Regions from separate parts of the Marinobacter sp. genome, predicted to be linked through region 1. Evidence: predicted binding sites of a transcription regulator. Region 1 holds the regulator's gene; each other region holds the start of a gene.
What was found. The regulator FliA, encoded in region 1, starts transcription of late flagellar genes. The targets are predictions, from matches to a motif close to CTAAAGTTTNNNNNNNNNNNGCCGNTAA.
Positions count from the first base shown of each region.

Region 1 (7,604 bases):
AAAACGCATCTGGTAGTCTCGGCAACCAGTCAGCCGCGCATCATGAAATCCGTCTGGCATTGCTATAAGATGGCAAATCTTGCGGGCTGTGTGATGACCAAGATTGATGAAGCCCTCACACTGGGTGAATCTCTCGGCTTTGTGATGGAAACCGGTCTGCCGGTAGCCTATTACACAGACGGGCAGAAAATTCCTGAAGACCTGCACCACGCAGAAGCCGTTCCGCTGGTGCGGCTGGCCGTGGACCGGCTTAAAACACTCCAGCAACAGCAGGCGGTCGCAGAGGGGGCCTGAACTCATGAACCCCGGACCGGACAAACAAACAGCGAGCGTCCGAACAACAGCCCCCGGCTAGACGTGGCGAGAGACAAAAAACAGTATGAGCAAAGCACAACCGGTACAGGTGATTGCAGTTTCCGGCGGCAAAGGTGGAGTCGGCAAAAGTAACGTGTCGGTGAACCTCGGAATCGCCCTGGCGCAGAAAGGCCGGAGAGTGGTGCTGCTCGACGCCGACCTGGGGCTGGCCAATATCGACGTATTGCTTGGTATTACCGCCAACCGTAATCTTCAGGATGTGCTGGCGGGCGATTGTGATCTCAAGGACGTTCTGGTGAATGGTCCCGGCGGCATCAAGATTGTTCCTGCCTCCTCCGGTACCCAGAGAATGACCCAGCTCAGCCCCATGGAGCATGCCGGGTTGATTAACGCGTTCAGCGAGCTGGGGGATCAGATTGATGTCCTGATCGTGGATACCGCTGCCGGTATCTCGGAATCGGTGGTCAGCTTTCTGAGAGCGTCCCAGGAGTTGTTGCTGGTGGTCTGTGACGAGCCCACGTCGATTACCGACTGTTACGCCCTGATCAAACTCATGAACCGTGACTACGGTACCAACCGCTTCCGTATCCTTGCCAACCAGGTACGAAACGAGCAGGAAGGCCGGCATCTTTTCGAAAAACTGACCCGGGTCACCGAGCGCTTCCTGGATGTGGCACTACAATACGTCGGGATGGTGCCTTACGATGAGGCTGTGAAGAAAGCGGTTCAGCGACAGCGTGCAGTGCTGGATGCCTACCCCAGGGCGAAGGCGTCACTGGCTATCAAGGCTCTGGCGGATAAGGTAGACAGCTGGCCGTTGCCGTCCTCTCCCCGCGGGCATCTGGAATTTTTTGTGGAGCGGCTCGTCGAAGTCTGAATCGGATCCAGTCAAACAAAAACCCGGATACATGACATTGGCGAAAAACCTCGGAATCTATAACCAGTCGGGTGCGCAGAAGCCGTCACAGCTCATTGAGCAGCATGCGCCGCTGGTCAAGAAAATTGCCCTTCACCTGATGGCCCGCCTGCCTGCTTCGGTTCAGCTTGAAGACCTGATGCAGGCCGGCATGATCGGCCTGCTTGAGGCAGCCCAGCGCTACAGCTCTACCAAAGGTGCAACCTTCGAGACCTACGCCGGCATCCGGATTCGCGGGGCCATGGTGGATGAAATCCGCAAGGGCGACTGGGTTCCCCGTTCCGTCCATCGCAATGCCCGCCGTATTTCCCAGGCTATCAAGGCCGTTGAAGACCGTTTGGGTCGTGAAGCTCAGGATCTGGAAGTGGCCGAGGAGCTGGGCATGGGGCTGGCGGAATATCACTCTTACCTTTCCGATTCCAACAGCGGCCGACTTTTTAGCCTCGATGAGCTCAATGAATCCGGAGAGCTGCCGATAGAACAGACAGAGACGCAGGATAATCCCCTTGAGGGATTGTCCTCCGATGCCTTCCGGCGCAGCCTCGCTGAGGCCATTGAAGACCTGCCGGAACGGGAAAAACTGGTGCTGAGCCTGTATTACCAGGAAGAACTGAACCTCAAGGAGATTGGTGCAGTGCTTGGCGTCAGCGAGAGCCGGGTAAGCCAGATTCATAGCCAGGCGGCCCTGCGCCTTCGGGGACGGCTGTCGGATTGGCGCCAGGAATCGGACAGCTGATTGCGTTCAGTCTGTGTCCTCGAAGAGGCAGTCTGTAGTTTTTGGTAACCGATGCTTTACAACCGAAGCAAAGGTCTGACAATAAGCGGTTAAAACAGCGGCCTGCTAGACTTTGAACGCGAAGGTCAAACGAATTCCGGGTGTTACTAACTGGAGGTCCCATTGGACAAAAACATGAAAATCCTCATTGTGGATGATTTCTCCACAATGCGACGGATCATCAAGAACCTGCTGCGTGATCTGGGCTTCACCAACACCGATGAAGCAGACGACGGCAACACAGCTCTGCCGATGCTCAAGAGCGGCAAGTACGATTTTCTGGTCACCGACTGGAACATGCCAGGCATGTCCGGTTTCGATCTGCTCAAGGCCGTTCGGGCGGACGAGAACCTGAAAACCCTGCCGGTATTGATGGTAACGGCTGAGGCGAAGCGGGACCAGATTGTTGCCGCTGCCCAGGCGGGCGTGAACGGCTATGTTGTCAAACCGTTCACCGCCGCGGTGCTCAAGGAAAAGATTGAGAAAATCTTTGAAAGAATCCAGTAACCAGAGGTCGGATGGCTCTCATGAGCGATAGCAAAAAGAACCATCGGGGCCTTGAACCGGAGGTGACGGAAAAGCTCCAGCGGCAGGCAGCAGAACTGGCAGAGAGTGTTGATGCGGGTGATTATGCCAAAGCCATGACCCTGATCAATGAACTCAGTGAGGTCAGGGATCAGAGTCTGTATCGCGAGGTCGGGCGATTGACCCGGAGCTTGCACGAAGCAATCCGGAACTTCCAGATTGATCCCCGTAACGCCGAACAGCAGGAAGCACTGTCAATGATGACAGATGCCTCCGATCGCCTCGAATACGTCGTGCAGATGACTGGTGAAGCGGCCAACCGGACCATGGATTTGGTTGAGGAAACCATGCCCGTGGCCAATGCCCTGCGGGACGAGGCCGCTGCTTTGCGCGATGAGTGGCAGCGTCTGCGTCGCCGGGAAATGCAGCCGGCCGAGTTTCGGGAGCTTTATGGCCGGATTGATCGCTTTTTCGTCAGTATGGCTACCGACGCTGACACCATGTACAGCAACCTGTCGGAAATCCTGCTGGCCCAGGATTATCAGGATCTGACGGGGCAGGTTATCCAGAAGGTCACTGCCCTGGTGAAAGAGGTTGAGGAACAGATGCTCAGCCTGGTGGTGATGGCCAGCCATGTGGACCAGCTCACGGGCACGGTGCACCAGATTGAAGAAAAAGAAGAGTCTGCGGAGAAGGGCGTCGGGCCCCAGATCAAGGCCGATGAGCGTGAAGATGTAGTTTCGGGACAGGACGACGTAGACGACCTGTTGTCCAGTCTCGGTTTCTGAATGAAGAGGGTAACGCATGGCGTTTGATGCTGATGAAGAGATTTTGCAGGACTTCCTGGTAGAAGCCGGCGAAATCCTCGAAAAGCTGTCAGAGCAGTTGGTAGATCTTGAGCAACATCCTGACGACAGTGATCTGCTCAACGCCATCTTCCGTGGCTTTCACACCGTTAAAGGCGGCGCGGGCTTCCTTCAGCTTGAAGCACTGGTGAATTGCTGCCATTCCGCCGAGAACGTTTTTGATATCCTGCGCAATCACAAGCGCAAGGTGGACTCTGAGTTAATGGACGTGGTTCTGGAAGCCCTGGACAACGTCAATGCCATGTTTGAGCAGGTCCGCAATCACGAGGAGTTGACACCAGCCCCGGACGAACTGATTGCACGCCTGGATGCCCTGGCCCAGCCGGAGGGCGAGGGGGCACCCGCCGCTGCTTCTCAACCTGAGCATGAAGAGAACGAACCGGCAGAAGACGGTGGTGATATCACCGACGACGAATTCGAACAGCTTCTGGATGCCTTGGAGGACGAAAAATCCGAAGGCCAGGCACCAGCTTCAGGCTCCGGAGCGGCTGCGGGTGACCAGGAGGGTTCCGGAGACGACGAGATTACCGACGACGAATTCGAGGCGCTGCTGGACCAGTTACACGGAAAAGGGCAGTTTGCCGGAGCACCTGCGGGCGAGGAAGAGGCTGTCAGCAAAGAAGAAAAGCCGGCCGCCAAGGCAGAGGGCGGTGCCAGCGATGACCTGATCACTGACGACGAATTCGAAAAACTGCTGGACGATCTTCACGGCAAAGGAGGAAGTCCGACCGCCGGGGGAGAGCCCTCAGCTTCCAAAGAGCCTTCAGCTTCGAAAGAGCCTTCAGCTCCAGGACAGTCCGCGGATCCGAAAGAGCCGTCCGCGCCGAAAGAGCCGGCCAAGCCGAAGGCGGCCGCTAAGCCAGCCGAAAAGCCGGAAGCCAAAGGCGCTGCCGCACCTGCCATGCCCGCTCGCGAGAACGCGCCTGCGGCGGAAACAACGGTTCGTGTCGACACCAAGCGCCTTGATGACATCATGAATATGGTGGGCGAACTGGTGCTGGTGCGTAATCGCCTGCAGCGTCTGGGCAACGAAAGCGAAGACGAGCACATGCACAAGGCGGTGTCCAACCTGGATGTGGTCACCACCGATCTTCAGTCTGCCGTGATGCAGACCCGTATGCAGCCGATCAAGAAGGTGTTTGGTCGCTTCCCCAGGGTGGTCCGTGATCTGGCCAGGAACCTCAAGAAAGAGGTCAACCTGGTGATGCATGGTGAAGATACCGACCTGGACAAGAATCTGGTCGAAGCGCTGTCCGATCCGTTGGTTCACCTGGTCCGGAATTCGGTCGATCACGGGATCGAAGCCCCGGAGGTGCGCGAGAAAGCAGGTAAACCCCGCCAGGGTACCGTTACCCTGTCTGCCGAGCAGGAAGGGGATCATATCCTGTTGTTCATAGAGGATGACGGCGCCGGCATGGATCCGGAAGTGCTGCGCCGGAAGGCAGTTGAGAAGGGGATTTACGACCAGGATGCCGCTGATCGCCTGACCAATTCCGAGTGCTTCAATCTGATTTTCGCGGCCGGATTTTCCACCAAAGACCAGATTTCAGATGTCTCCGGTCGTGGTGTCGGCATGGATGTGGTGAAAACCAAGATTGGCCAGCTCAATGGCCAGTTGAGCATTGAATCGGAACTGGGCAAGGGGTCCCGGATTGTCATCAAGGTTCCGTTGACGCTGGCCATCATGCCCACCCTGATGATCATGCTCGGGGACCAGTCCTTTGCCTTGCCGCTGGTCAATGTGGTCGAGATCTTCCACCTGGACCTGACCAAGACCAATATCGTCGACGGCCGCGAGTGCATTGTGGTTCGGGAAAAGGTATTCCCGCTGTTCCATATCAAGCGATGGCTGGTTCGTGGCGGCACTTCCCAGGAAGTGCCTGAAAACGCCCATGTGGTCATCGTGGCCATGGGGACCAAACAGGTCGGTTTTGTTGTCGACCAGCTGGTCGGGCAGGAAGAGGTGGTGATCAAGCCCCTCGGGCGCGCCCTTCAGGGTACGCCGGGAATGGCCGGCGCCACCATCACTGGCGACGGCCGGATTGCGCTGATTATTGATGTACCAAGCCTGTTGCAACACTACGGCTGAGCCGGGACTTCAGGTGACTGTGGCCAGAGAAGGCCGGAGAACGATGGATTGGGTAGGAGAAGTGGATGACAGTTTCTGTCCTGGTCGTTGACGATTCAGGGTTTTTTCGCAAACGGCTGACGGAAATCCTGACCAGCTCCGGCCAGATCAAGGTGGTTGGTGCGGCTACCAACGGTCGGGAAGGCGTGGAGCTGGCTGAAAAACTGCGTCCAGACGTAATCACCATGGATTACGAGATGCCGGTGATGGATGGCATCTCCGCCGTGCGCGAAATCATGCGCAAGCATCCGACTCCGGTGCTCATGTTCTCTTCCCTAACCTACGAGGGCGCTCGGGTGACCCTCGACGCGCTCGAGGCGGGTGCCGTTGATTTCCTGCCCAAGAATTTTGAAGAAATTGCCCGGGACAACAGCCAGCTCCAGAAAATCCTGATCGATCGAATTCTTGACGTGGCTGGCAGCCGCCCCGGCAACCGGCCTGCTGCTCCGGCCCGTCCTGAGCCGTCGGCGCCCGCTTCCCGGGCACCAGGCACAACGGCACGTCCTCGTCCGGACATCACGCCGCGCCAGCGCCCGGACACACACAGCCCTGCAGCCCCGACCAGTTCCCCGAGTGACGCCGAAGCACCGAGGCGCCATGCCCGGCGAGGCGCCGCCAAGCATTACGCGGTGGTTGGTATTGGTACTTCGACGGGCGGACCAGTTGCCCTGCAACGAGTGCTGACCGCGTTACCCGCCACTTTCCCGGCACCCATCGTACTGGTACAGCATATGCCGGCCAGTTTTACGCCGGCTTTCGCTGAACGCCTGAACAAGCTTTGCCGGATTGAAGTGCGGCAAGCGCAGGATGGCGATGTGTTGCGGCCCGGCCTTGCTTTGCTGGCACCCGGTGGCAAACAGATGATGGTCGAGAATCGGGGCGGTCAGGCCAGGATCCGTATCCTGCCGGGCGACGAGCGGCTCAATTACAAGCCCTGTGTGGACGTAACCTTCGGTTCCCTGGCCAGGAGTTTTCCGGGTAAGACGCTGGGTGTCATTCTTACCGGCATGGGCTCGGACGGCAAAGAAGGTTGCCGGATGATGAAACAGAGCGGGTCCGACATCTGGTCCCAGGATGAAAAGTCGTCGGTTATCTATGGCATGCCCATGGCCGTTGCCAAGGCAGGGCTGACCGATGATGTTCTGTCGCTGGACGAAATCGGGCCACGCCTGGTCGAAGGTGTCTGCTGATGGATATCCTGAGTCTCCTCGGGGTCATACTGGCCTTTGCCGCCATACTCGGCGGTAATCTGCTCGAGGGCGGGGCCGTTAGCTCCCTGTTCAACGGGCCAGCAGCCATTATCGTCATTGGGGGTACCCTGGCGGCGACCATCCTGCAGACCTCCTGGCCCATGCTCAAACGGGCCTTTACCCAGGTGCGCTGGGTATTCGTTCCGCCGTTCATCAATCTGGAAGATGGTATCGGCAAGGTGATCGACTGGAGTGTCAAGGCCCGGAAGCAGGGCCTGCTGGGCCTTGAAGGTCTTGCCGAGCGCGAGCCTGAACCCTTTGCCCGCAAGGGTTTGCAACTGCTGGTGGACGGGGCGGAAACCGAGACCATCCGAGGCATCATGGAGGTGGACCTGGAGTCCCGTGAGCAGCGTGATCTGGAGTCTGCCAAGGTATTCGAGGCCATGGGCGGTTACTCGCCGACCATCGGCATCATCGGGGCTGTGATGGGTTTGATCCAGGTAATGACGAACCTGGAGGATCCACAGTCCCTGGGCAGCGGGATCGCGACCGCCTTTGTGGCCACCATCTACGGTGTGGCCCTGGCCAACCTGCTGTTCTTCCCGGTCGCAAACAAGATGCGCGGTATCGTGCGGGAACGTACCCGATACGAGGACATGATGATCGACGGCATTATTGCCATCGCCGAGGGTGAAAACCCGAAATCCATCGAATTGCGGCTGCGGGGCTTCCTGCAGTAAGCATGCGCAGGCCAACTTATGCGGCGCCGTAGGCAACCCCAGGATGATCTGCACAACAAGGAGCGGTGGCTGATTTCCTATGCGGATTTCATCACGCTGTTGTTCGCCTTTTTCGTGGTGATGTATTCGGTATCGTCCGTCAACGAAGG
Region 1 is NZ_OZ245935.1:1,356,856-1,364,459, reverse strand. It holds gene flhF (flagellar biosynthesis protein FlhF) at 1-294, shown strand, start outside; gene ACO06L_RS06180 (MinD/ParA family protein) at 380-1,192, shown strand; gene ACO06L_RS06175 (RNA polymerase sigma factor FliA) at 1,224-1,967, shown strand; gene cheY (chemotaxis response regulator CheY) at 2,130-2,513, shown strand; gene ACO06L_RS06165 (protein phosphatase CheZ) at 2,534-3,319, shown strand; gene ACO06L_RS06160 (chemotaxis protein CheA) at 3,336-5,486, shown strand; gene ACO06L_RS06155 (protein-glutamate methylesterase/protein-glutamine glutaminase) at 5,552-6,715, shown strand; gene ACO06L_RS06150 (flagellar motor protein) at 6,715-7,455, shown strand; gene motD (flagellar motor protein MotD) at 7,474-7,604, shown strand, end outside.

Region 2 (7,604 bases), 1.2 Mb from region 1:
GTTCTTTCCAGCGATTCACAATGCCACAGAACAGGTCTGCGGTTTTTTCCGCGTCATAGGCGGCGGAATGGGCTTCCTTGTTGCTGAACGGAATGCCCGCGAGTTTGCAGGCCTGGGCCAGAACCGTGTGACCATAGGCCAGGCCGGCCAGCGTGGCGGTATCGAAGGTTGAGAAAGGATGGAACGGGTTACGACGGATATCGGCCCGCAGCGCGGCTGCAAAGATGAAGTTATGGTCAAAGGTGGCATTGTGGCCCACCAGGACGGCTCGCTTGCAATCGTGGTTCTTCACCGCCTTGCGAATGGGGCTGAAGATCTCGCTGAGTCCTTCCCGCTCGGGTACCGCTTCTCGCTCCGGATTCCACGGATCAATACCCGTGAAATCAAGGGCGGACTGCTCCAGATTCGCGCCTTCGAAAGGATCGATCTGCTGAACGTGGGTTTCAGCGCGCCGCACCCAGCCGTCGTCGTCCATGGTCAGTATCACTGCCGCCACTTCCAGCAGGGCGTCCCGCTCGGGATTGAAGCCAGCGGTTTCCACGTCGACTACAACAGGCAGAAACCCGCGGAAACGGCGGGACATGGGATGCGGTGGTTTGTTTTCGTCAGTCACTCAAGCTCCGGTCTTGGCCGTATGTGAGAAGGAATCAGTCAGGTTTACGCCAGCTGCCAGTGAACGGTTTCACCGGCCTTGAGCGGCACGATGGTTCCGTCAGACAGAGGCAGCTGTGCCGGCATTGTCCAGGGCTCCCGAACCAGGGTGATGGTATCGGTATTTCGCGGCAGGCCATAGAAATCAGGGCCGTTGAAACTAGCGAAGGCTTCGAGTTTGTCCAGAATGCCAAGCTCTTCAAAAATGTCGGCATACAGGCCGATGGCGCCATAGGCCGAGTAGCAGCCGGCACAACCACAGGCGGCTTCTTTGCGGTCCCTGGCATGGGGGGCGGAATCCGTGCCCAGGAAAAAGCGTTTGTCGCCGCTGGTTACCGCGTCCCTGAGCGCCTGCTGATGGCGGTTACGCTTCAGGATAGGCAGGCAGTAAAGGTGCGGGCGAATGCCGCCGACCAGCATATGGTTGCGGTTATACATCAAGTGCTGGGGCGTCAGAGTCGCGCCCAGATTGTCGCCCTTGTGCTGCTGGACAAACTCCGCAGAATCGGCGGTGGTGATGTGTTCCAGTACAACCTTCAGATTCGGAAAGGCCTCCAGGGTGGGGGCCAGTACCCGCTCGAGAAAGACCTTTTCGCGATCAAAGATATCGATGTCGGCATCAGTGACCTCGCCGTGAACCAGCAGCAGCATGCCGCAATCGACCATGGCTTCCAGAACCGGGTAGATGTTCCGGATATCCTTCACCCCTGAGTCGGAATTAGTGGTGGCGCCGGCCGGATAGAGCTTGGCGGCCACAACACCGGCGGCTTTGGCCTCGCGGATGGTGTCCGGTGTCATGCTCTCGGTCAGATACAGGGTCATCAGTGGCTCGAATGCGGTGCCATTGGCAGCTGCAAGAATGCGGTCCCGGTAGGCTGTGGCATCAGCGGCGGTTGTCACCGGTGGTACCAGGTTGGGCATGATGATAGCGCGACCGAAGCAGGCTGCTGTGGCCGGTACTACGTCCGTAAGAATGTCGCCGTCCCGAACGTGAAGGTGCCAGTCGTCGGGTCGGGTAAGAGTCAGCTTTTCTGTCATGGCAGTTGTCCGCAATACCTTTGGCGAGGCGTGCTGTGGTGCCTTGGTGGATAGCACCCCGAAAAATTTGGCGAATTATACCAGAAGGCGCCGGCGATTGTTTTCCGGTTGGCGGCTAAAGAAAGACAGACGCAGGCCGTTAACCAGTCAGAACCTGCAAACTCCCGGACACTGATGGCAAGCACTATGGGATTCCGCCCTGACAAACGTCTGAAAACACTACTGGCTGCCAGTTTTGCTGTCGTGCTTTTGCCGGCTGCCGGCCAGGCTGCCAGCTATGGCGCCGGCATTGAGAATAGCCAGTGGTATCTTGCCGAGTCGGTATTCGAGTGCCGTCTGGTGCACGAGGTTCCCGGCTACGGTCGGGCGGTATTCAATCACCGTGCAGGTGAGAGTCTAAGCTTTTTCCTGGAGTCTGATTCTGCACTCATGCGACCAGGGCGGGGCAGTCTCGTGGTTGAAGCACCGGCCTGGCGTCCGGGTGTGGCGCCGAAGCCCCTGGGCACGGTCAACGTGTCGGATGATCGCCGCCAGGTCTTTCTGGATACCCGCCAGGCATTTGTTGTTGCCCACGGCCTGCTGGATGGCATGCGCCCCACGGTTACCAGGGAATCCTGGTTTGATGGCCGTCCGGTTCGGGTGCAGGTGTCCAATATCAATTTTGCCGGCGAATACCAGCGTTACCAGCGCTGCACATCGAATCTCTTGCCGGTTAATTTTGACCAGATTCAGCGCTCAAGAGTGCCGTTTGCCAGCGGCAGCACCCAGCTTTCAGACGCCGACAGGCAGTTGCTGGATAATATTGTGACCTACGTGAACGCCGACTCAACGGTTGAGCGGATTTTCGTGGATGGCCACAGTGACAGCATTGGCAGCCGCATCGATAACCGCGCACTTTCCGAAGATCGTGCCAATGTCGTGGCTGACTATCTCAAGGCGCGCGGTATTGATGAAGACATGATCACCGTTCGGGCCCATGGTGACCAGTTCCCGGCATCGAACCGGCCGGCAGATAACCGCCGCACCAATATCCGACTGCAACGGGCCGGTGACCGCCCGGAATTGCAGCAGGCTAACGGCTATGGCGGCGAACCCAGGGGCTGATCGGCTTCAGTAAACCGAATCCAGAACTTCCAGGTGGGCATTGACACTTTCCGCCAGGGCCCGCAGGTGGTAACCGCCTTCCAGAGTTGAAATGATCCGGTCATTGCTGTGCTCACTGGCGACACTCACAATCATTTCCGTTAGCCAGCGATAATCTTCCGTATCCAGATTCAGTTCTGCCATCGGATCCAGCCGGTGGGCATCAAAACCCGCCGAAATCAGGATCAACTGCGGTTTGAATTCGTTCAGGCGCTTCAGCCATCCCGCCTCCACCTGCTTCCGGTACTCTTCAGACGAACAGTTCGCCTCAATCGGAATATTCACGATGTTGTCGGCCTGCCGGTGAACATGGGAGTGCGGGTAGAAGGGATGCTGGAAGCTGGAGCACATCAGGATACGCTCGTCGCCACCGACAATGTCCACGGTGCCATTGCCCTGATGCACGTCGAAATCGATGATCGCGACCCGCTCAAGATGGTGGAAGGTAAGGGCGCGCATGGCAGCGAGAGCCACGTTGTTGTAGAAACAGAACCCCATGGACTTCGCTCGCTCGGCATGATGTCCGGGCGGCCGTGCGCAGACAAACGCGTTGGTTACCTGGCTGCTCATGACCATATCCACGGCCTGGACGTTGGCACCGGCCGCCAGGCGGGCTGCCCGCAGGGTGTCTGGCATCATGGCAGTATCCGGATCGGTAAACACGCGGCCCCTTGTTGGTTGCATCAGGTCGAGTTGATGCAGGTACTTTTCAGGGTGCACGGTCAGTAGCTGGTCGCGGGTGATCTCTTCCGGCCGAACCCAGTCGAGCTTCTGATCGAGGCCGGTATCAGCCAGGTAGCTGATAATGGCTGCCAGCCGTTCAGGGCTTTCCGGATGCTCGGGCCCCATGTTGTGTTTCATGAAGTCATCGTGGGAAAAGAATGCCGTGGTCATACGTCTCGGACTGCCTTCGATATGCTTATATTTTCTTCAAGCTTATCAGGGAAAACTGCACGATGCCGTGTTTCTTTGGTCTTATAGGGGCGATAGCCATTTCACATCGGCGAATCAGGGCCTAAGATAAGAGTTACATTCATAAGTAACCTGTTTTATTAGATTTATTTCCCCAACGGCCTGCCGGCCAACCATGAAGGAGACTCAGCTTGAGCACCCGGTATCTGGAGAGCCTGTTCAATCCCGCGTCCATTGCGGTGATCGGTGCGTCGGAGCGGGCAGACAACCTTGGCGGTATGGTATTGCGGAACCTCATGGGGGGCGGTTATCCGGGGCGTTTGCTGGTCGTTAACCAGAACGATTATGACAACGTGCACGGTGTTCCTTGCGTCAAGAAAGTCTCGAAAATGGATTTTTCTCCGGATCTGGCAATCATCTGTACGCCGCCGGATACCGTGGCCAAGACCATCAAGCGGCTGGGAGAAGCCGGGGTGCGCACTGCCATTGTTATGACTGGCGGCATGTCCCGTACCCACAGTAAAACCGGGCAGCCCCTGATGTATTCCGTACGCGAAGCCGCCCGGGAAACCGGTATCCGGGTGCTTGGCCCCAACACCATCGGCCTGATGGTTCCGGCCCGCAGCCTGAACGCTACCTACGCTCACATGGGCGTGATCCCGGGCCGGGTTGCCTTCGTTGGCCAGTCCGGCACCATCGCCAGTTCGGTCATAGACTGGGCGTTCGCCCGAGGTGTGGGTTTTTCCTACTTCCTGACACTGGGCGATGGCATGGATATCGATCACGATGACCTGATCGACTATCTGGCGCAGGACACCCAGACCCGTGCAATTCTCCTGCATATCGAGAACATCCCGAACGCCCGGCGCTTTATGTCGGCGGTGCGGGTAGCCTCCCGTACCAAGCCAGTGATTGCGGTAAAGTCCGGTCGGGTGCCGGAATCGGAGTGGTTTCCCCACAGCCTGCCCGCAGGTTTGAAGCGCAGCGATCCGATCTATGATGCCATGCTCCAGCGGGCCGGTGTGCTTCGGGTGGACGGTCTTGGCCAGATGTTTGATGCACTCGAGACGTTGACCCGAATGCGTCCTTTGCGCCGCGAGACGCTGGCGATCATGGCCAACGGGGTTGGCCCGGGAGTGTTGGCCGTGGACCGGCTTGCGGACCTGGGCGGTGAACTCGCGGAGCTGTCGAATTCCAGTGTCGAGGCCCTGGCCGAGCTGCTGCCACCTTACTGGACCCGCAAAAACCCGATTGACCTCAACTACGACGCCTCGCCGGAGTTGTATGGCAAAGCCATCAAGATCCTGGCCAAGGATCCGGAAGTGGCCAACGTTCTGGTGATGTATGCCCCGAGTCTGACCGAGGACAGCCTACAGATTGCGGATTCGGTGGTGCAGGCCTCCAAGGGCACTCGTCTGAACGTGTTTACCTGCTGGCTTGGCCAGAGCACGGTGATGGATGCCCGGGAAGAGTTCTACCGGGCCGGGCTGCCATCGTTCTTCAATCCCGAGAAAGCCGTCATGGCATTCATGCAGCATGTTCGCCACCAGAGGGTTCAGCGGCTGCTTACGGAAACCCCCGAATCCTTTACCGATCACTTTGCGGACCGGACCCACACCCGTCATGTGGTCAGCAGGGCACTGCGCGCAGGGCGGTATCACCTGTCGAACCGGGAAGCCCGGGACCTGGTTCGGGATTATGGCATCAGCACCATCGACACCATGTACTGTGACGACATGGAAGAGGTCCTGGAGGTGTTCGCGGTTGAGCGGCGACCCATCGATATCACGATCATTCATGAGCAGGCCTGCCATCCTTTCCTGAATCTGAGTCCTACCCAGCGTCGGTACAAGGGCACGGTGCAGAAGCTCAACAGCGAAGCGGCCATCATGGACTCCTGCCGCTACCTGATGGAGGAATACAAGAGCCATTTCCCGGACAGTGGCTTTCTCGGGTTTGCAGTTCAGCGTTCGTACCAGCACGTGGGTGGGATCGAGTTCAGCGTCGGCATTACCCGGGATGCCCTGTTCGGCCCGCTGGTGGTGTGCGGTGCGGCAGGCGCGCAGATAAACGTAATGACCGATCGGCAGATCGCATTGCCGCCCCTGAATATGGTTCTGGCCCGTGAACTCCTGCGCCGCACCTATATGTACAAGCTGCTGAAAGAACACAGCCTTAAGCCGGAAGAGGATATCCGGGCGGTGTCCGAGACCCTGGTCACCCTCTCGCAGATCGTCATCGACATTCCGGAAATTCAGGGTCTGGAGATCTCGCCGTTGCTGTTCAACGAGCAGGGGGCTGTAGCCGTGAATATCGCCATCAATCTGGCCGACAAGCCGGGCCGGCCCATCATTCAGCCATACCCGCGGGAACTGGAGGAATGGATTGTGCTGCCTAAATCTGGCCGCCGGGTCATCATCCGTCCCGTGTTGGCTGAGGATGAGCCCGCCCACCGGGCGTTCCACGAATTACAGTCACCGGAGTCCATTCGCTACCGGTTCTTCCAGTACCGGAAGCATTTTTCCCGGGAAGACGTAGCCCAGATGGTGCAGATTGATTACGACCGGGAAATGGTGTTCATAGCCAATGCCCCCAGGGAAGACGGTGAAGGGGAAGAGACCTTGGGAACCGTGCGCACCTGGACCGACGCCGACAACCTGCAGTGCGAGTTCGCGGTGATGGTTCATGACAAAATGAAAGGGGAGGGCCTTGGCGTTGCCCTGATGCAGAAGATGATCGATTACTGTCGTGCCCGGGGCACCATGGAGATGGTTGGCAATGTGCTGCCGGACAACCGTCCCATGCTGCAGCTTGCGGAACACCTGGGTTTTGAGATCAAGTTCAACACGGAAGAGGAAGTCATGGATCTGCTGCTGGTTCTGAATGAACCGGAAAAAGACTGGCAGCGAGAGCGGTTGGGCAAAAGCGCTCACTGAGCGGTTCGGGAAAAGGGGTCAGATGGACAGTTCATCTGACCCCGGGTTCTCGGCTTTATTCTTCGACAATCGCTGAGCGGTCTTCACCACCCAGTGCTTCAAGGAGTCCCGGAATCAATCGAGACAGTTCCAGGGTCATCAGCGTGAAGGCTGCGTCAAACTTGGCAGCGGCATCGTCCACGTCGACGTCGTCCAGTTGATCCTGAAGCGTTTCGCCGAATTTCAGGCGACGAATACCCAGTTCTTCATCCAGCACGAAGGATACGTTGTCGTCCCAGGTCAGGGACAGTTTGGTCACCTGCATGCCCGCATCGAGATGGTTGCGGATTTCATCGGCTTTCAGATCCAGGCCCTTGCAGCGCACCACGCCACCATCTTCAGACGGATCCTTGAGCTCGCATTCAGTGCCCAGAACCACCTTGCCAGGCAGATCGATGGATTCGCTCAGCCAGCCGGTAAAGGTGAAGGCCGGTGCCTGTTCCACCGCGGGTGGACGAACCGGCAGCGACCCGAGGCTCTTGCGCAGAGTCGAGGCCAGATCTTCCGCCTGCTTGGCGGAGCCGGCGTCTACCACCAGTACACCGTCCTGGGGGGCAAGGTAGGCAAAGGAGCGGCGGTTCTTGGAAAAGGCCTGGGGCAGCATCTCCAGCATCACCTGTTCCTTGATTTCGTCCTTTTCCTTGCGTCGAACCTTGCGGCCCTGCTCGAATTCTATCGCTTCGGCTTTCTCTTCAACGGCTTCCTTTACCACCGGGCCCGGAAGAATCTTCTCTTCCTTGCGCAGAGCAATCAGGTGATAGCCGTTGGCGCTATGAACCAGCTGTTCTCCATGCTTGCCCAGCGGAGGTACCCAGCCCTGGCGGCTGGTTTCCTGGGGGCCGCAGGGTTTGAAGGCGTCGGCCTGCAGTTTTTCCTCCAGCTCTT
Region 2 is NZ_OZ245935.1:165,395-172,998, forward strand. It holds gene rnt (ribonuclease T) at 1-613, opposite strand, end outside; gene pyrC (dihydroorotase) at 658-1,689, opposite strand; gene ACO06L_RS00740 (flagellar protein MotY) at 1,876-2,793, shown strand; gene ACO06L_RS00745 (histone deacetylase family protein) at 2,800-3,726, opposite strand; gene ACO06L_RS00750 (GNAT family N-acetyltransferase) at 3,936-6,680, shown strand; gene rdgC (recombination-associated protein RdgC) at 6,736-7,604, opposite strand, start outside.
Region 2: the regulator FliA is predicted to act here: its motif matches at 1,805-1,832, upstream of ACO06L_RS00740 (flagellar protein MotY).

Region 3 (7,604 bases), 1.2 Mb from region 1:
AGCCAGGATCACAATAGCAATGGCTATCGCCGCCAGCGTCCACATTTCACGCACCGGCGACAAGGCCTCGTCTTCGCTGATCTCCGCCACCAGCGCCCAGTTCAGCCCGCCTACGGTAACTGGCCTGTGGGCGGAAAACACTGGCTCGCCACGGTAGGACGAAACCACGCCTTCACCGGAATTCCCAGCCAGAGCTTCATCCACCGATGTCGAACTAATGCGTCCATTCTCCGGGTCGGCAAAGGAAGCGACAACACTGCGGTTTTCCGGATCCAGGTAGGAGTCTGACCGCATCAGGTTATCCGGCCCCACCAGATAGGCATCCCCAGTTTCGCCCATGCCATCTCGTTCCATCATGATGTTGTTCAGGCTGTCGATGGGAAACTGGAAGGCCAGCACGGCCAGCCGCTCATCTTTTTCGGAATATATGGGGGTTGCCACAAATCCGGCGGGCGCACCGTAGGACGGTACATACCGAGTAAAATCAACAAAAGCCGGAGCAGTTTCCTGTCCGTCAGACATCGCCTGACGATAAGCTGCCGCCAGGCCAGAATCCGCGTAGGGACCGTCTTTCAGGGAGGTAGCGAAATCCACCTCTTTGGCTACGGAATAGATAACGTGGCCTGTATCGGCATCAATGAGATAAATATCGTAGTAGCCGAACGCCTCCTGAAACTCCTTGAACGAGGTGTGCCACTGTTTGTGAAGCGTGTTATAAAACTGCGCGATATGGACGTCAGCCGATACCAATTCGTCTTTCTGCCCCACAGGATTCGGGTTGTCCACGATGTAACCCATCTGCAGAGCCAGGCTGTTTTTGCTGAGGGATGCAACGAAGTCCGAGGCTGAACGTCCGTTAGCACCACCATTTTGCTGCAAGGGTGGCAAAAAATTCTGCTGATAATAAGCCTCGACGTTTTCTCGTAAGGTCGACTGCTCCTCTTGTACCAGTTTTTCGTAATTCTGGAATGCCAAACCAAACCCCTGGGCCGCCGTTCGGGTCCCGCGATTATTGGCCATGGCTTTCAGCTGCCGGGCAATAGTGCTGAGATAATCTTCAACACTATGCTGCTTATTGGTAGCCGCAATAGAGAGTTGTTGCAACGCCTGTTCCGTCAGGCTCTGTCGGGCAATTTCGGCGTTAAAAAATGAGATGGCAATGACGGGAAGCAGGCCAACCAGCAGCAAAGTCAGCAAAAGACGTTTCTTGAGAGTCATCAATAGCCCTTCTTTTATATTGTTCTTATGTTAACCATCGGCTATCGGCACGTTTTCTTTAGCCCAGAACAATTCATAAAAGAGGCGAATCTCGTTTAACCAATTAATGTGGGAGGGGGAGTAACTCCCCCTCCCACTCGATTCAGGGGCTACGACATTACCAGTAGATGCCCCGCATGATGGCGGCGAAAGCCACCTGCTCGCTGGACACTTTTGGCTTCTCCCCGGAACGGCTGCCGGCGGCTGCCGGTGAATCCGGGAACATCCGGTAGCCGGTATTCATAACGATCTCGGCCATCTTAGGCGCCAGGGCGTGAAGCACCTGGGCAAAGATACCCAGGCGGGTAGCGATTCGCTTCGGCCGGTAGACGATGGCATCAGCAACCATGGTCGCAGCCTCGTCCGGTGTTAGCGTTGGGACCGAATCATAGATCTTGGTTGGCGCAATCATCGGTGTTTTCACCAGCGGCATGTTAATGGTGGTGAACGTGACATTGCGATCCGACCATTCTGAAGCAGCGCAGCGGCTGAAGGCATCCAGCGCGGACTTGGAGGCCACGTAAGCCGAGAACCTGGGAGCGTTGGTCAGCACACCGATGGACGAGATGTTGACCACGTGACCGCGGCGATTCTCAAGCATCTTGGGCGCAAAGCCCATGATCAGACGAACGGAACCAAAGTAGTTCAGTTGCATGGTGCGCTCGAAATCGTGGAAGCGGTCGAACGACAGATCCAGGGAGCGGCGAATCGAGCGCCCGGCGTTGTTGACTAGCACGTCGACCTGGCCATGGTTATCCAACACGGTCTTCACGAACTCGTCGCAGGCATCCATATCCGAAAAATCGCAGGGATAGGCATGCACGCTTGCGCCCCGGGACTCCAGCTCTGCGGCCACTTCTTTCAGGCGCTCGAGTTTACGGGCACCGATCACCAGGATGGCGCCGGCGTCCGCCAGTTTCTGCGCCGTGGCCAGGCCGATGCCAGAGGTAGCACCGGTAACAACACACACCCGACCTTCAACCGTGCCCTTGAGCGTGCGGTCCTTAAACAGGTCCGGGTCCAGATTGCGCTCCCAGTAGTCCCAGATTACCGGGGCGTAGTCCGGCAAACGAGGGACTTCAATGCCAGTGCCTTTCAGAACACGCTCGGTTTCACGGGCATCGAACCGGGTGGGGTAATTGATGAACGACATCACTGAGGGCGGGATACCCATGTCATCGAGAATGGCAGAGGTCAGACGCTTCACCGGCGGCAGATTCTTCAGACTCTGACGTATGAACGGCGGGATAAAGCCGAACATCCGGGAATCGATCCGCATCCCCATCCTGGGAGCGTGACCCGCCTCGCTGAAGATGTTGAGAATTTCGCCAACCTTGTACGGATCGGTGTCCACCAGGTGGAAGCACTTACCGTCTTCACCCTCGAGGTGGGCAATGTGATCCATGGCGTTAACCACGAAATCCACCGGCACAATGTTCAGACGCCCGCCCTCGACACCAATGGTCGGCACCCATTGGGGCAGCGCGTGGCGAATCTTCTGAATCATCTTGAAGAAGTAGTAGGGGCCATCCACCTTGTCCATTTCGCCAGTGGCGGTATGGCCAATCACCATGCCGGGGCGGTAAATCCGGAAGGGAACCTTGCACTCCTCCCGAACCACCTTTTCGGATTCATGCTTCGTGCGCAGGTATGGATGGTCCAGCTTTTCCGCTTCCTCGAACATGTCCTCGCGGAAAATGCCCTTGAACAGACCGGCAGCCGCAATGGAAGACACGTGATGGAAGTGCTTGGCGCCCATGGCCTCTGCGGCATTGACCGCGGCCCGAGTACCCTCGATATTGGTAGCCTGCTGGGCTTCTTCATCGGCGCCCATGTCGTACACGGCGGCCAGGTGGAAGAAATGGTCAATCTTTCCCTTCAGGGCCTTCATTGTCTTGGCGTCGATGCCCAGGTTCTTACTGGTGAGGTCGCCAATTACGGCTTTCACCTGGGTTTCATCCGCGCCCCAGCGCTTCCGTAATTTTTCCAGCTTGTCCTGGGACTGCTCACGCACCAGTACGTGGACAGTACCACCACGTGCCAGAAGCTTCTCCACGAGGAAACGGCCAATAAATCCGGTGCCACCCGTCAGGAAATAATTCATCGATCTTCCACCCTGCCTGTTGCTCAGTTGTTGTCTATCCATGCCGGCACCCATACGACTAAAGTCTTAGAGTTTTCCGGAAACGCCGGCATTGTACTTAATTGCAACCTTCATGTATCGGACTTTTTTAGAGCTTTTACTCTGTAAGCCTTTGTTTTGTATAGAGCTATTACTCTAAAAATCCGTCCCCGCACGCTAAACGGGCCTGTCCGGTTCGCCGACACAATGTTTTTGAGACTAGCACAGGAATTGCCCCATGCATGCCCAATTTCCGGATTACCACAAAGCAATGAAAGCACCCGCCAGCAATGACATAATCGGGAACTTATCGCGCCTTTTGGCATCTCTCCTTTTCATTGGAAAACCGAACTTCGGAATCCCCACTATGCAGAAAGACAATCCCAACGCGGAACGCTACATCTCCATCGCCCGAGCCTGTCTGAAGGCAATCAACGACACAGCTGATAACGCCGGTTCAAGGGAACAGAAGATTCAGGCAGTCTACGAGGCAATCGACCAGGCATTCCAGGCCGAGTTCGCGGATTATCGCCAGTCCGTTGCCATCATGGCCACGGTTCTGGAGCGTATCGCCTCGGGCCAGTTGGATAGTGAGAAAGCAGCCGATCTGGCTCGTAAAACACTCGATCAGCAACCAGAGAGCACGCGCAACGCAATGATGCACTGATGCGCGAGACTCTTCTCCGAATCACAGAGAGCCTATGAACACACGTACCGTCAGGAAGAACTCAATGCAGAACCCGATCTCACGCCTGTTTTCCCTGCTGACACTTGTGCTGTTCAGCACCCTCGCTCTTGCAGCCCAGATTCCGGAGAAGAGCCCCAATGACGACAACCTGTACCGGTTCATCGAACTGGACAACGGCCTGAAGGTCATTCTGGTTTCTGATCAGGATGCCGATAAGGCAGCTGCTTCGATGAACGTTGCGGTCGGTAGCGGGGATGATCCGGCGGATCGGGAAGGGCTCTCCCACTTCCTGGAGCATATGCTGTTCCTGGGGACCGAGAAATACCCCGATCCGGGCGAATACCAGCAGTTCATCAAGAGCCATGGCGGCCAGCACAATGCCTTCACAGCGTTCCAGGACACGAATTATTTCTTCGATGTTCAGGCCGAATTCCTGGAACCGGCGCTGGACCGGTTCGCACAACAGTTCTCCGCGCCCCTGTTTACCGCCGAACTGGTAGACCGTGAGCGCAACGCCGTGCACTCGGAATTCAGCGCCAAACAGAAAGAAGATGGGCGCCGATTCTATTCCGTTAAAAAAGCCGTCAGTAACCCGGACCACGCCTTCAACCAGTTTGCCGTGGGCAACGTCAGCACCCTGGAGAACACAGAAGAGAATCCCCTCCGGCCAGACCTGATCGAGTTCTGGAAGCAGCACTACTCCTCAAACATCATGAGCCTGGCGGTGTACGGGCCGCAAACCCTGGAAGAACTGGAAGCCATGGTGCGGGGCCGGTTCGATGCGATCGAAAACCGCAACCTTGAGACGAAACGCCATGTGGCGAGCCTATACCGGGCGGACGATCTTCCAGCCAAGGTGACGGCGGAAGCGCTCAAGGATGTCAGAAGCTTGTCCCTTACCTTTCCCATTGCGTCCCAGGAAGACAACTACCGCACCAAACCCGCCAGCTACGTGGCCAATCTGCTCGGCCATGAAGGTCCAGGCAGTCTGTTCGATGTGCTAAAACGGGCTGGCCTGGCGGAGAGTCTGTCCGCGGGCCTGGGTATGGACACCGGCGAGAACGCCACCCTGGAACTCAGCATCTCGCTGACCCCGGAAGGGCTGTCGCGCCACGAGGACATTTTGCCCCTGGTGTTTGATTACATAGAAAAGGTTCGCCAGAAAGGGATCAGCGAGCAGCGCTTCCTGGAAATGCAGAACCTGGCACGCATTGATTTCCGGTTCCGCGAGCAGGGCAACCCTATGCATGAAGCCATGCGCCTTTCTCGCTACCTGCAGGACTACCCCGCGGAAGACGTACTGCGGGCGCCCTGGCTGGTTGAGCGCTTTGCGCCGGAGCAGTACCGAGACATTCTGGACAGGCTGACGCCGAACAATCTCCTTGCCTTCGTTCTGGCTCCGGAACCAGAATTGGAGAATCCGAATCGCACCGACTGGTACGACGCCGCCTGGACCCGGGAAGCTCTCAATCCAGAAGCGCTCAGGGCAAAGACTTTGCCAGAGCTGGCTGCACAGTTGCGCCTGCCCCCGGAGAACCCGTTCGTGCCGGAAGATCTGGCGATGGTACCAGGAAAAACCATGGACCAGCCGACAAGTCTTGGCGAACTTGAAGGGATGGATGTCTGGTTTGCCCGGGACACCAGGTTTGATACCCCGAAAGCCAACGTGTTTGTGGGTCTCCGAACGCCAGCCGCCCGCGCTTCGGCCCGCAGCTACGTGCTCACCCAGCTCCTGGTCGACGCCATCAATACCAACCTGAATGCCTGGGCGTACTCCGCCAGCCTGGCGGGTCTGGATTACAGCGTTTATCCCCACCTGCGCGGTATCACGGTCCGTGTTGGCGGTTATAACGACAAACTCCATACTCTGATGAACCGAATACTGCTTCAGGTGGCCACACCGGAACTGACCGAACAACGTTTTGAAATTGCCCGGCAACAGCTGATTGACGGCCTGGAGAACAAGGCCAAGGATCGCCCGGTGGAACAGACCTCGGAGTTCGTACAGACGTCCTTGATCGAAGGCGCCTGGCCTACCGACGACAAGCTGAAGGCCGCCCGGGAAGTTACCTTCGATGAACTGCAGTCCTTCTCTGAAGCCCTGCTCTCACAAGTTGACCCGGTTATGCTGGCCCATGGAAATCTCACCGAAGCCTCGGCCCTGAACCTGGCACGGCAGATCGACGCGATTTTGCTGGGCAACAGTGAATTGACCGAGGTAGAGCGCAGCCAGGTACGTCAGTTGCCAGACAATGAAACGAAGGTTTCCATTGAAGTAGACCACCCAGACACCGGCTATACACTCTACATGCAGGGCGACAACACCAGCTTTGAAGAACGGGCCCGATTCCGTCTGCTGGCCCAGATCATAAGCAGCCCTTTCTATGAAGAGATCCGTACCAACCGCCAACTGGGCTACATCGTCTACGCGACGGCTTTCGAAATGCTGGAAACGCCCGCCCTCGGTTTTGTTGTGCAGTCGCCATCTGCCACTCGGGCGGAGATCGATCGAGCAGTTCAGGAATTCTCGAACAGCTTTGAGCAAACCCTGACAGCGTTGACACCGGAGCGCCTGGATAGGGAAAAGCAGGCTGTGATCAGCAAGCTGCTTGAGCGTGACCGGCAACTAGGCGAGATTTCCAGCCGCTACTGGCGTGAGATTGATCGTGGTATGGACAGCTTCGATTCGCGGCAGCAACTGGCCAACGCGGTAGAACAGGTCAGCCAACAGGCACTGCTTGAGACGTTCCGAAAGACGGTTCTTGAGCGGGCCCAGAGCCTTCAGGTTGTTACCGGTGGTGATGGTCTGGAAGCAAGCCGGGCCCTCGGCAGGCTCACCGAGCTGCCGCCGGTGCCGGCCAGCTGAAAGCGTTAGCAGGTCCGTAGAAAGCGGGCCCAGTCCTCGGGCTCGTCAACATCCCAGCGGGGCTCGAGCAGACAGTAGCTGAGCCCCGATTCTTTCAGACGATCACAGGTCTGGGTCAGAACCTCCGGCGAGCCCCAGGCGATGTCGTCCAGCATCCCCTCAGCCACTCTCGAAGCGCCAATCAGGACATAGCCGCCATCGTCAGACGGGCCGAGCACGACGTCATAATCCGCCAGACATGAGACCGCCTTACGGGCGTAATCCGGGTCCACCGACGGGCAGTCACTGCCAACAATGAGGGCCCTGTCGTAATCCCGAAGAGACTGACTGAGGGCGCGGTACATCCGTTCCCCGAGCGTCCTGCCCTGCTGGACGCCCTGATGCAGACCTGCACCTTCAAGCTCTTCAACAATCGATTCGGCCTCCCCGGGTCGGTCATCCACCGGTCGGTCCCACCAGAACTCCACCGGGTAGCCCGTCGCACACAGGTTATCCAGCACCGCCAGAGTAAGTCGAATATGGGCATGAAGTGCACCTACCGGGCCTAGCTCGGGCATTAGCCGGGTCTTGACCCGCCCGGCCTCGGGCCATTTTGCAAACTGCAGGAAGACCGCCGAGGGAGAATTACTTTGAGGCATTGCGCACATCCGATCGGTAGATTTGGGCCAGAG
Region 3 is NZ_OZ245935.1:156,644-164,247, reverse strand. It holds gene ACO06L_RS00725 (methyl-accepting chemotaxis protein) at 1-1,218, opposite strand, end outside; gene ACO06L_RS00720 (SDR family oxidoreductase) at 1,376-3,361, opposite strand; gene ACO06L_RS00715 (hypothetical protein) at 3,747-4,046, shown strand; gene ACO06L_RS00710 (insulinase family protein) at 4,111-6,933, shown strand; gene ACO06L_RS00705 (TIGR04282 family arsenosugar biosynthesis glycosyltransferase) at 6,939-7,571, opposite strand; gene ACO06L_RS00700 (TIGR04283 family arsenosugar biosynthesis glycosyltransferase) at 7,558-7,604, opposite strand, start outside.
Region 3: the regulator FliA is predicted to act here: its motif matches at 1,253-1,280, upstream of ACO06L_RS00725 (methyl-accepting chemotaxis protein).